DNA from 2 places in the Streptomyces sp. SAS_272 genome. Region 1 is predicted to be linked to the other one. Evidence: predicted binding sites of a transcription regulator. Region 1 holds the regulator's gene; the other holds the start of a gene.
What was found. The regulator HrcA, encoded in region 1, represses chaperone genes, less so after heat shock. The targets are predictions, from matches to a motif close to TTNGCACTCNGNNNNNCNGAGTGCNAA.
Positions count from the first base shown of each region.

Region 1 (5,731 bases):
GACGAGGGCGGCACAGACGAAGGCCGCTCCGTCGAGGGCGGCTCCGTCGAGGGGCTGCCCTGACGAGGACACACGAGCCGACGAGGGCTGCCACGGGCGTGCGGGACAATGGGCCGTATGCCTTCCGCACTCCCCGACGGTGAGCCGGTTCCCGGCGACGGCGCGCTCCCGGCGTCCGCACTCGCCGGCGCCGCCGACCGCCCTCTCGGGTTCTATCTGCACGTTCCGTACTGCGCGACCCGCTGCGGGTACTGCGACTTCAACACCTACACCGCGACGGAGCTGCGCGGCACCGGCGGGGTCCTCGCCTCGCGCGACAACTACGCGGACACCGTGATCGACGAGATCCGGCTGGCCCGCAAGGTCCTCGGCGACGATCCGCGCGAGGTCCGCACGGTCTTCGTCGGCGGCGGCACGCCGACCCTGCTGGCCGCGTCCGACCTGGTACGGATGCTGGGCGCGGTCCGCGACGAGTTCGGCCTCGCGGCGGACGCCGAGGTGACGACGGAGGCCAACCCGGAGTCCGTCGACCCCGCGTATCTGACGGCCCTGCGCGAGGGCGGCTTCAACCGGGTCTCGTTCGGCATGCAGAGCGCGCGGCAGCACGTGCTGAAGGTCCTCGACCGCACGCACACCCCCGGCCGGCCCGAGCGGTGTGTGGCGGAGGCGCGGGCGGCGGGCTTCGACCACGTCAACCTGGACCTGATCTACGGCACCCCCGGCGAGTCGGACGACGACTGGCGGGCCTCGCTGGAGGCGGCCCTGGGCGCCGGACCCGACCACGTCAGCGCGTACGCCCTGATCGTCGAGGAGGGCACGCAACTGGCCCGCCGGATCCGCCGCGGCGAGGTCCCGATGACCGACGACGACGTGCACGCCGACCGCTATCTGATCGCGGACGAGGTGATGTCGGCGGCGGGCTACGACTGGTACGAGGTCTCCAACTGGGCCACCTCGCGGGCGGCCCGCTGCCTCCACAATGAGCTGTACTGGCGCGGCGCCGACTGGTGGGGCGCCGGGCCGGGCGCACACTCGCACGTCGGCGGGGTGCGCTGGTGGAACGTCAAGCATCCGGGGGCGTACGCGGCGGCGCTGGCGGCGGGCCGCTCCCCGGGCGCGGGCCGGGAGCTGCTGTCCGACGAGGACCGCAGGGTGGAGCGGATCCTGCTGGAGCTGCGGCTGCGCGAGGGGGCGCCGCTCGACCTGCTCCGGCCCGCGGGGCTCTCGGCGTCCCGCCGGGCGCTGGGGGAGGGGCTGCTGGAGGGCGGACCGTACGACGAGGGACGCGCGGTGCTCACGTTGCGCGGCCGGCTGCTGGCCGACGCGGTGGTACGGGATCTGGTGGACTGATCCCCCGGGGAGCGAACCGGTGCGCGAGGCGGGCCGTGGCCGGGGTGTGCGGGCGGACGTCAGGCCCCGCCGTCCGTGACGGAAGCGGGCTGTGGCCGGGATGTGCGGGCGGACGTCAGGCACCGCCGTCCGTGACGGAAGCGGGCCGTGGCCCGGGCGTGCGGACGGACGTCAGGCGCCGCCGTCGGTGACGAAGTCGATCAGTTCCTCGACGCGGCCCAGCAGCTCCGGCTCCAGGTCCTTGTAGGAGCCGACCCGCTTCAGGATCGCCTGCCACACCGCCCCGGTGTTCTCCGACGGCCAGCCCAGCGCCCGGCACACTCCCGTCTTCCAGTCCTGGCCGTGCGGGACGCGCGGCCACCCGGCGATCCCCAGGGACGCCGGTTTCACGGCCTCCCAGATGTCGATGTACGGGTGGCCGACGACCAGCGCGTGCTCGCTGGTCACCGCCTGCGCGATGCGCCACTCCTTCGTCCCCGGCACCAGGTGGTCCACCAGGACGCCGAGCCGGGCGTCCGGTCCGGGGCCGAACTCGGCCACGATCGAGGGCAGGTCGTCCACCCCTTCCAGGTACTCCACGACCACGCCCTCGACGCGCAGATCGTCGCCCCACACCTTCTCGACCAGCTCGGCGTCGTGCCGGCCCTCGACGTAGATACGGCCGGCCCGCGCGACACGCGCGCGGGCGCCGGGGACGGCGACCGAACCCGAGGCGGTGCGGGCGGGACGGGAGGGCCCCGCGGCGGGCCTCACCAGGGTCACCACCCTGCCCTCCAGCAGGAAGCCGCGCGGCTCGAGCGGGAACACCCGGTGCTTGCCGAAGCGGTCCTCCAGGGTCACCGTGCCCGCCTCGCAGCGGATCACCGCGCCGCAGAAACCGGTGCCGGGCTCCTCCACCACCAGGCCGGGCTCCGCCGCGACCTCGGGAACCGGCGCCGGCTTCTTCCAGGGAGGGGTCAGGTCGGCGGAGTACTGGCGCATTCGGATGACGATAGGAGAATCCCCGGGGCGGGATTACGGCGACACGCCGAATCGTGCCGCCAGCGCGTCCCGCTGTGCCCGTACGAACGCCGCGTCCACCACGGCCCCGTGACCGGGCACGTACCGCGCGTCCTCGCCGCCGAGGTCGAGGAGCCGGTCCAGGGCGGCGGGCCAGCGCGACGGCACCGCGTCCGGGCCGGCCTGCGGATCGCCGGACTCCTCGACCAGGTCGCCGCAGAAGACCGTCTCGGGCTCGCCGGCCGCCGCACCCGGGACGAGGACCACCAGATCATGGGCGGAGTGGGCGGGGCCCACGTTCGCCAGCAGGACCTGCCGGCCGGCGCCCAGGTCGAGCGTCCACTCCCCGGAGACGAAATGGCGGGGCCGTACGAGCGTGTCCGCGGCCTCGGTCGCCGCGGCCTCGTCCACGCCCTGCCGCACCGCGTCCTCCCGCAGCTCGTCGGCCGGCACGGAGTCGATGCCCACCGCCCCGAACACCTCCGCGCCGGCGAACGCCGCCGCACCCAGCACATGGTCGAAATGGGGGTGTGTGAGCGCGAGATGGGTCACACGTCCGCCGGCGAGCCGCTCGGCCTGCGCCCGCAGCAGCGCGCCCTCCGCCAGCGTCGATCCGGCGTCGATCACCAGCGCCGTGCCCGCCCCGACGACCAGCCCCACCGTGCAGTCCCAGCCCGGCAGCCGGCACCGGCCCACCCCGGCCGCGACCCGCTCCCATCCCAGCTCTTCCCAAGTCATCGTCATGCCGCGACGCTAGCTGCACGGCATCCGTGCCGGGGCCGACCTTGCCCCGGGTGTACCCCACAGCCGTACACTGGCCGGGGAACGCTGGCACTCGAATGTGAAGAGTGCCAAAGGCGAGGGCCCAGGGGACTGGGGGACGACATTCTGGAGGTGTGCGCGCGATGCTGAGTGAACGCAGGCTCCAGGTGCTGCGCGCCATCGTCCAGGACTACGTCGGCACCGAGGAGCCGGTGGGGTCCAAGGCGCTCACCGAGCGGCACAACCTCGGCGTCTCCCCGGCGACGGTCCGCAACGACATGGCCGCCCTGGAGGACGAGGGGTACATCGCCCAGCCGCACACCAGCGCCGGGCGGATCCCCACGGACAAGGGCTACCGGCTCTTCGTCGACAAGCTGGCCGGCGTCAAGCCGATGACCGGCCCCGAGCGGCGCGCCATCCAGAACTTCCTGGACGGCGCGGTCGACCTCGACGACGTCGTGGCGCGGACGGTACGGCTGCTCGCGCAGCTCACCCGGCAGGTCGCCGTCGTGCAGTACCCGTCCCTGACCCGCTCGACCGTGCGGCACGTGGAGCTCCTCTCCCTCGCGCCGGCACGCCTGATGCTGGTGCTGATCACGGACACCGGGCGGGTCGAGCAGCGGCTGGTGGACTGCCCGGCGCCCTTCGGGGAGTCCTCGCTGGCGGATCTGCGCGCGCGGCTGAACAGCCGGGTGGCGGGCCGCCGCTTCAGCGACGTGCCTCGGCTGGTGGAGGACCTGCCGGACGCCTTCGAGGCGGAGGACCGCGGCACGGTGACGACGGTGCTCTCCACGTTGCTGGAGACGCTCGTCGAAGAGAACGAGGAGCGGCTGATGATCGGCGGAACCGCCAATCTCACCCGCTTCGGACATGACTTTCCCCTCACCATCCGGCCCGTCCTGGAGGCCCTCGAGGAGCAGGTCGTGCTCCTCAAACTCCTTGGCGAGGCGGGGGATTCGGGCATGACCGTACGCATCGGTCACGAGAACGCCTACGAGGGACTCAACTCCACTTCCGTGGTGTCGGTCGGCTACGGTTCGGGCGGCGAGGCAGTCGCCAAACTCGGCGTGGTCGGACCGACCCGCATGGATTACCCGGGAACGATGGGAGCGGTACGAGCGGTGGCACGGTACGTCGGACAGATCCTGGCGGAGTCGTAAGTGGCCACGGACTACTACGCCGTCCTCGGCGTGCGCCGCGACGCGTCGCAGGAAGAGATCAAGAAGGCCTTCCGGAGGCTCGCGCGCGAGCTGCACCCGGACGTCAACCCGGATCCGAAGACCCAGGAGCGGTTCAAGGAGATCAACGCCGCCTACGAGGTGCTGTCGGACCCGCAGAAGAAGCAGGTCTACGACCTCGGCGGCGACCCGCTGTCCCAGGCGGGCGGCGGTGGCGCCGGCGGCTTCGGGGCGGGGGGCTTCGGCAACTTCTCCGACATCATGGACGCGTTCTTCGGCACGGCGTCGCAGCGTGGGCCCCGCTCGCGCACCCGGCGCGGCCAGGACGCGATGATCCGGCTGGAGATCGACCTCGAGGAGGCGGCCTTCGGCACCACGAAGGACCTCCAGGTCGACACGGCGATCGTCTGCACGACGTGCAGCGGCGAGGGCGCGGCCCCCGGCACCAGCGCTCAGACGTGTGACATGTGCCGCGGCCGCGGCGAGGTGTCGCAGGTGACCCGGTCGTTCCTGGGCCAGGTCATGACGTCGCGGCCGTGTCCGCAGTGCCAGGGCTTCGGCACCGTCGTGCCGACCCCGTGTCCCGAGTGCGCGGGCGACGGGCGTGTGCGCTCGCGCCGCACCCTGACGGTGAAGATCCCGGCCGGCGTCGACAACGGCACCCGGATCCAGCTCGCGGGCGAGGGGGAGGTCGGCCCCGGCGGCGGCCCCGCCGGCGACCTGTACGTGGAGATCCACGAGCTGCCGCACGCGCAGTTCCAGCGGCGCGGCGACGACCTGCACTGCACGGTGACCCTGCCGATGACGGCGGCGTCCCTCGGCACCAAGGTGCCCCTGGAGACGCTGGACGGCCTGGAGGAGGTCGACATCCGGCCCGGCACCCAGTCCGGCCAGTCGATCCCGCTGCACAGCCGGGGCGTCACGCATCTGCGCGGCGGCGGGCGCGGCGACCTCATCGTGCACGTCGAGGTGCAGACCCCGACGAAGCTCGATCCCGAGCAGGAGCGGCTGCTGCGGGAGCTGGCGAAGCTGCGGGGCGAGGAGCGGCCCACGGGGCAGTTCCAGCCCGGACAGCAGGGACTGTTCTCCCGGCTCAAGGACGCGTTCAACGGACGGTGACGGTGGAGGTGCGGCGGGCGGCAGTCTCTTCCGCCCGCCGTGCCTTTCCCCTCCTCCCGGACGGGCCGGGGGTGCGCGCCGACGACTGAATCTCCCGGCACGTGCCGAGGGGAAGGGCCGATTCGGACTTGTCCTGAGGACGTGACAACATGCCGCCATGTCCTCCGCGCTGACCGGTCTCCTCCCTCACCCGATCGTGCAGGCCCCCATGGCGGGCGGTGTCTCCGTCCCGCAGCTCGTGGCCGCCGTGTCCGAGGCGGGCGGACTCGGATTCCTGGCAGCCGGGTACAAGACCGCCGACGGCATGTACCAGGACATCAAGC
Region 1 is NZ_JBMNDR010000001.1:1,047-6,777, forward strand. Features, by position in the region: gene hemW (radical SAM family heme chaperone HemW) at 118-1,350, shown strand; gene ACN6LD_RS00015 (DUF3097 domain-containing protein) at 1,522-2,331, opposite strand; gene ACN6LD_RS00020 (MBL fold metallo-hydrolase) at 2,365-3,093, opposite strand; gene hrcA (heat-inducible transcriptional repressor HrcA) at 3,255-4,271, shown strand; gene dnaJ (molecular chaperone DnaJ) at 4,272-5,408, shown strand; gene ACN6LD_RS00035 (nitronate monooxygenase) at 5,566-5,731, shown strand, end outside.

Region 2 (5,731 bases), on a different contig from region 1:
GCGGTTTCGCCGTCACGTTCACCGTCGAGGACCAGATCTCCGAGGACGACCGCGTGTGCACCCGCTGGACGTTCGACGGGACGCACCACGGCGAGTTCATGGGCCTCGCGCCCACCGGCCGAGAGGTCACCATGACCGGGACGACCGTCTTCCGGTTCGACGACGACGGCAGGATCGCCGAGGGCTGGTGGCAGTACGACCGCCTCGGCCTCATGGCCCAACTGGGAGCCCTGGACGCGCTGGAGAGCTGAGGGGCGCTGTGCGGGCACGGACGCCCGTCTCACCTGCACTCCACAGACGATCGAACACACCGCGGTGGTTCGCGTGAGCGAAAGCCCCTACGGGAGTCGCCTTCGCTCAACGCGTCCGAACGCGCATTCCCCGCGCCGGACGCGGCCCTGCCCCGACCGCTTGTCCGCCCGACCGGCCGCTCCGCGGGAGCCCGACCGGCTGCTCCGCGGGAGCCCGACCGGCTGCTCTGCGCTGTGCTGGGACGATCACGTCCGGGCGACGCTGTTCCGCGCTGTGCTGGGACGACCACGTCCGGGCGACGCTGTTCCGGCCGGCCGGCGACGAGGCCCTGTGCCGACGGCGCCTCAACTCCCTTGCCCCCGCGCGGATTCCGGCGTCCCGTCGCCACTGTGAGATGCAGCGCGCGGGACGGCCGGGCCGGAGCCGCCGACGGGATGGACGGCGCCGACAAGCGAGGGGTGCCCTCATCGCCTATCGTGGAATGCGGTGAGCCGACCGCGGGACTCACCCTCTCGGGGCGATCTGGTTCGCAGTCCCGACAACACCTCTCATCCCGTGGGGCCGTGAGCACTCCGGCCGCCATCTCCCACATCCTGTCCCACATCCGCAGCGCATCCGCCGGGCAGCGCTGTTCCGGCCGACTCCGACCACCACCACGGCCGCCGTACCCGATCGTGTCGCCCTGCGCATCACACCGATCCGACCGCGGCACCGACGGCCTCCGCGGGCCGGTGGGCCCGGGAACGCCCCACGGGCCCTTGTCCGGGGGCGAATCGAGGAACGGAGACACCATGGCAATGCTCCGCCTGACCATGAAAGCCGCGCTGTGCGCGTTCGTCGCGTTGATGATGGCCGCGGTCTGGGCCCAACCGGCGCACGCCTGGACCTGGGCCACCAGGGTGACCGTCTACAACAACGCCGGACTGTGCGTCCAGGGCACCGCGGGCATCGATCACAGACGACCCGGCGCGTTCTCCGGCAATCTCGCCTACGCGGACACCTACGCACTGAACCAAGGGAGTTGCTCGACCGGTCTGGCCAGGCCCGACGGCTGGGCCGCCGCGCGAGCAACCGTCTACCGGTGGAACGGATCCGCCTGGGATGTGTGCCGCACCAGCCCCTGGAAGTACGGCGCCACAGGACAGGCGGGCGGCGAGTTCCCCGGCCCCTGGGGTCCTGAGCAGGTGTACGACTGGGGCGGTTGGCAGTCCTGTGGGACGGGCTACTACGGGACGATCGCCTCGGCATACGTCTGGGACGGCTCCGCCTGGCGGGGCGGTGACGTCTGGTCCGGCTACGAGTTCGCCTCGCCGACCTCGCTCCGGGACAACCGGCCGTCCGAGCCCGGCACCGCTCCCACTCCGCCTTCCTCCCGCCCGCCGGTGGAGGCGGGAGCCCGGTAGAGCCAGGAGCACACCGCACCCCCGACCGTGTCCGGCGGATCCGCGAGGCCCCGCCGGACACGGGCGCGCGCCGACGGCCGGTCGGGGTGCGCGCCAAGGCGCCCGCCGACCGGGCGCGGGTCTGTCTCCAGGCGTTCCGAGTGCTCCGGCGGTGACGGGTGCGGGCCGGCTGCTTGCCGCCGCGTAAGACGTGCGGGGTGCCGGCCTCGCGAACCGCGTCTCCGACGCCGTCTGCACCCCACGGCCTCCGACGCCGTATGCACCCCACGGCCTCCGACGCCGTATGCACCCCACGGCCTCCGACGCCGTATGCACCTCACGCCGGATCTCTTCGTGGGGAGCGCGCGAACAGTTCGCCGAAGTTATCGCTCCACGGCACCGAACGGGTCCGGGCACGCGCCGAGGCCCGGCGCCCCCGGTGAACGGGAGGCCGGGCCTCGGTGGTGATGCGGGGCTGACCTGGGTCAGTGGGAGTGACCGTGGCCGTGACCGCCGGCGGCCGGCTCCTCCTCTTCCTTCTTCTCGACGACGAGAGTCTCGGTCGTCAGGAGGAGGGAGGCGATGGAGGCGGCGTTCTCCAGGGCGGAGCGGGTGACCTTGACCGGGTCGATGACGCCGGCCTTGACCAGGTCGCCGTACTCGCCGGTCGCGGCGTTGAAGCCCTGGCCCTTGTCGAGCTCGGCGACCTTGGAGGTGATGACGTAGCCCTCGAGGCCCGCGTTCTCGGCGATCCAGCGCAGCGGCTCGACGGCGGCCTTGCGGACGACCGCGACACCGGTGGCCTCGTCGCCGGTCTTGTCGAGGTTGCCCTCGAGGACCTTGACGGCGTGGACCAGCGCGGAGCCGCCACCGGAGACGATGCCCTCCTCGACCGCGGCGCGGGTCGCGGAGATGGCGTCCTCCAGACGGTGCTTCTTCTCCTTCAGCTCCACCTCGGTGGCGGCGCCGACCTTGATCACGCACACGCCGCCGGCCAGCTTCGCGAGGCGCTCCTGGAGCTTCTCGCGGTCCCAGTCGGAGTCCGTGTTCTCGATCTCGGCCTTGATCTGGCCGATGCGGCCCACGACGTCCTCGGAGCTGCCGCCGCCGTCGACGATGGTGGTGTCGTCCTTGGTGACGGTGACGCGGCGGGCGGAGCCCAGCACGTCGACGCCGACCTGGTCGAGCTTGAGACCGACCTCTTCGGAGATGACGGTGGCGCCGGTGAGGACGGCCATGTCCTGCAGCATCGCCTTGCGACGGTCACCGAAGCCCGGGGCCTTGACGGCGACCGCGTTGAAGGTGCCGCGGATCTTGTTGACGACGAGGGTGGAGAGCGCCTCGCCCTCGAGGTCCTCGGCGATGATCAGCAGCGGCTTGGAGGAGTTGGTCTGGATGACCTTCTCCAGCAGCGGCAGCAGGTCGGCGATCGAGGAGATCTTGCCCTGGTTGATGAGGATGTAGGGGTCCTCGAGGACGGCCTCCATGCGCTCCTGGTCCGTCACGAAGTACGGAGACAGGTAGCCCTTGTCGAAGGCCATGCCCTCGGTGAAGTCCAGCTCCAGACCGAAGGTGTTGGACTCCTCGACGGTGATGACACCGTCCTTGCCGACCTTGTCCATCGCCTCGGCGATGAGCTCGCCGACCTGCGTGTCCTGCGCGGACAGTGCGGCGACGGCGGCGATGTCGGCCTTGTCGTCGATCGGGCGGGCGGTCGCGAGGAGCTCCTCGGACACGGCCTTCACGGCGGCGTCGATGCCCTTCTTCAGGGCGGCCGGGGACGCGCCCGCGGCGACGTTCTTCAGGCCCTCGCGCACCAGCGCCTGGGCGAGCACGGTGGCGGTGGTCGTACCGTCGCCCGCGATGTCGTTGGTCTTGGTCGCCACCTCCTTCACCAGCTGCGCGCCGAGGTTCTCGTACGGGTCCTCGAGCTCGACCTCACGGGCGATCGTGACGCCGTCGTTGGTGATGGTGGGAGCGCCGAACTTCTTGTCGATGACGACGTTGCGGCCCTTGGGGCCGATCGTCACCTTGACCGTGTCGGCAAGCTTGTTGACGCCGCGCTCGAGGGCGCGACGGGCGTCCTCGTCGAACTTCAGGATCTTCGCCATGGGAGCGGTTCAGCCCTCTCGGAAAAAGTGGGAGAAACGAACTGCGCCCCCGGCACCCGGCTTCACAAACACGCGGGGCCAGGAGCGCAGTTCACTGCAAAACTGGGTGAATTACTTCTCGATGATCGCGAGCACGTCGCGAGCCGAGAGGACGAGGAACTCCTCGCCGTTGTACTTCACCTCGGTGCCGCCGTACTTGCTGTACAGGACGACGTCGCCGACCTTGACGTCGAGCGGCAGGCGCTCGCCGTTCTCGAAGCGACCCGGGCCCACTGCGAGGACGGCGCCCTCCTGGGGCTTCTCCTTCGCGGTGTCCGGGATGACCAGGCCAGAGGCGGTGGTCTGCTCGGCGTCGAGCGGCTGGACCACAATGCGGTCCTCGAGCGGCTTGATGGCAACCTTGGAGCTGGTGGTCGTCACGATCCGACCTCCCCCTTCGGAGATCTCACGGGGTTAACTGTCTGAGGTGGCGACCAGGTGGATCCGTCGTCGCGGGTGCCGGACCTGCCCGTCGCGTTGTTGGCACTCTCCAGTGGGGAGTGCCAGACCTGAGACTATGACCGCGATTAGCACTCGGTCAAGCGGAGTGCCAATGCCCGCGGCGCGTCGGCCGGTTTTCCGGCCGGCGTGAGCCCCTCAGACGTAGTCCTCCAGGCGGGCCACCGTCAGGTTCTGGTTCTGGATCTCGCGCAGGAGTCGCGTCGTCCGGTCCCTCAGGTCCGGGGCCGTCGTCTCGTCCGGGGCCACGGCGATGACGTCGCCGGGGCGGAGGCGGTGGGGGCCGTGGGCGTAGGCGAGGGACGTGGGGCCCATCGCGGCACGCCACAGGACGACGGCCGCGATGCCGCAGTCGGCGGCGGCGCGTCGGGTGGTGGCGTCGTAGGCGCCGTAGGGCGGGCGGAGAAGTCGGGGGCGCAGCCCGAAACGGGCGCGCAGCTTGTCCTGCTGGCCGCAGATCTCGGCGCGCTGGCCGGCGTAGGGCAGGCCGCGCAACGCCGGGTGGTCCAGGGTGTGGTTCTGGACGCTGGCCCCGACCGACTGCAGCCGGGCCAGCCGGCCGTAACCGGGGCCGATCACGCTGTCGGTGAGGAACATGCTGACCGGCAGGCGCAGTTCGCGGACCATGTCGACGAAGCGGGGGTCGCGCTCGGCGCCGTCGTCGTAGGTGAGGAAGACGACCCGGTCGGCGGTCGGGACATGGTCCACGACCGGCGGGAGGGCCGTTCCGGGGCTGCCGGCCAGGGAGCGGGCCGGGTGGGCCGGGGCAGGGGCCAGGGGGGCCGTCAGACCCCAGCGGCGGTAGGCGGGCTGCCCGGCGGCCGGGCCGGCCGGGTGGACCCGGGCCGCGGCCTTCCTGCCCAGTCGTTCGATCGGGTCGACGGACTGGGCGCAGCCGCTCAGGGCCGTCAGGACGAGCGCGGTGAGCGCGACGAGCAGGGCGGCCACCGGTCCCGCGCCCATCTGCCGCGCCCTCACAGGTAGTCCTCCAGACGGGCCACCGCGTAGCCCTTGGCGGTGACCTTGTCCAGGAAGCGGCGGACCAGGTCCGGCATGGTGCCCTTCCACTCGCCGCGGCCGCGGAAGTGGCTCAGGACGATGTCGCCGGGGTGCAGGTCCCGGTCCCCCTCGCGGTACTCCCAGTGGTCGACGAAGACCTCCTCGTCCCAGAGCGGGGCGTAGCGCACGCCGCAGCTCTTCGCGGCGCGCAGGGTGTCCTGGTCGTAGTTGCCGTACGGCGGCCGGAAGAGGGCGGGGCGGGTGCCGTAGCGCTCCCGGATCACCTCCTGCATCCCGCAGATCTCGTGTCTCTGGCGGGAGTAGGAGAGGGCCGGCAGGTAGGGGTGGTGGAGCGTGTGGTTGTTCAGGGCCGCCCCCCGGTCCTGCATCTCCTTGAAGTACCCGTAGTCGTCCTTGATCAGGTAGTCGCTGAGGAAGGCGGTGTACGGGATCTTCAGCTCGCTCATCATGCGCAGGAACGCCGGGTCC
Region 2 is NZ_JBMNDR010000004.1:168,132-173,862, reverse strand. Features, by position in the region: gene ACN6LD_RS05195 (ester cyclase) at 1-251, shown strand, start outside; gene ACN6LD_RS05190 (hypothetical protein) at 1,044-1,655, shown strand; gene groL (chaperonin GroEL) at 2,120-3,745, opposite strand; gene groES (co-chaperone GroES) at 3,857-4,165, opposite strand; gene ACN6LD_RS05175 (polysaccharide deacetylase family protein) at 4,382-5,206, opposite strand; gene ACN6LD_RS05170 (polysaccharide deacetylase family protein) at 5,218-5,731, opposite strand, start outside.
Region 2: the regulator HrcA is predicted to act here: its motif matches at 4,312-4,338, upstream of groES (co-chaperone GroES).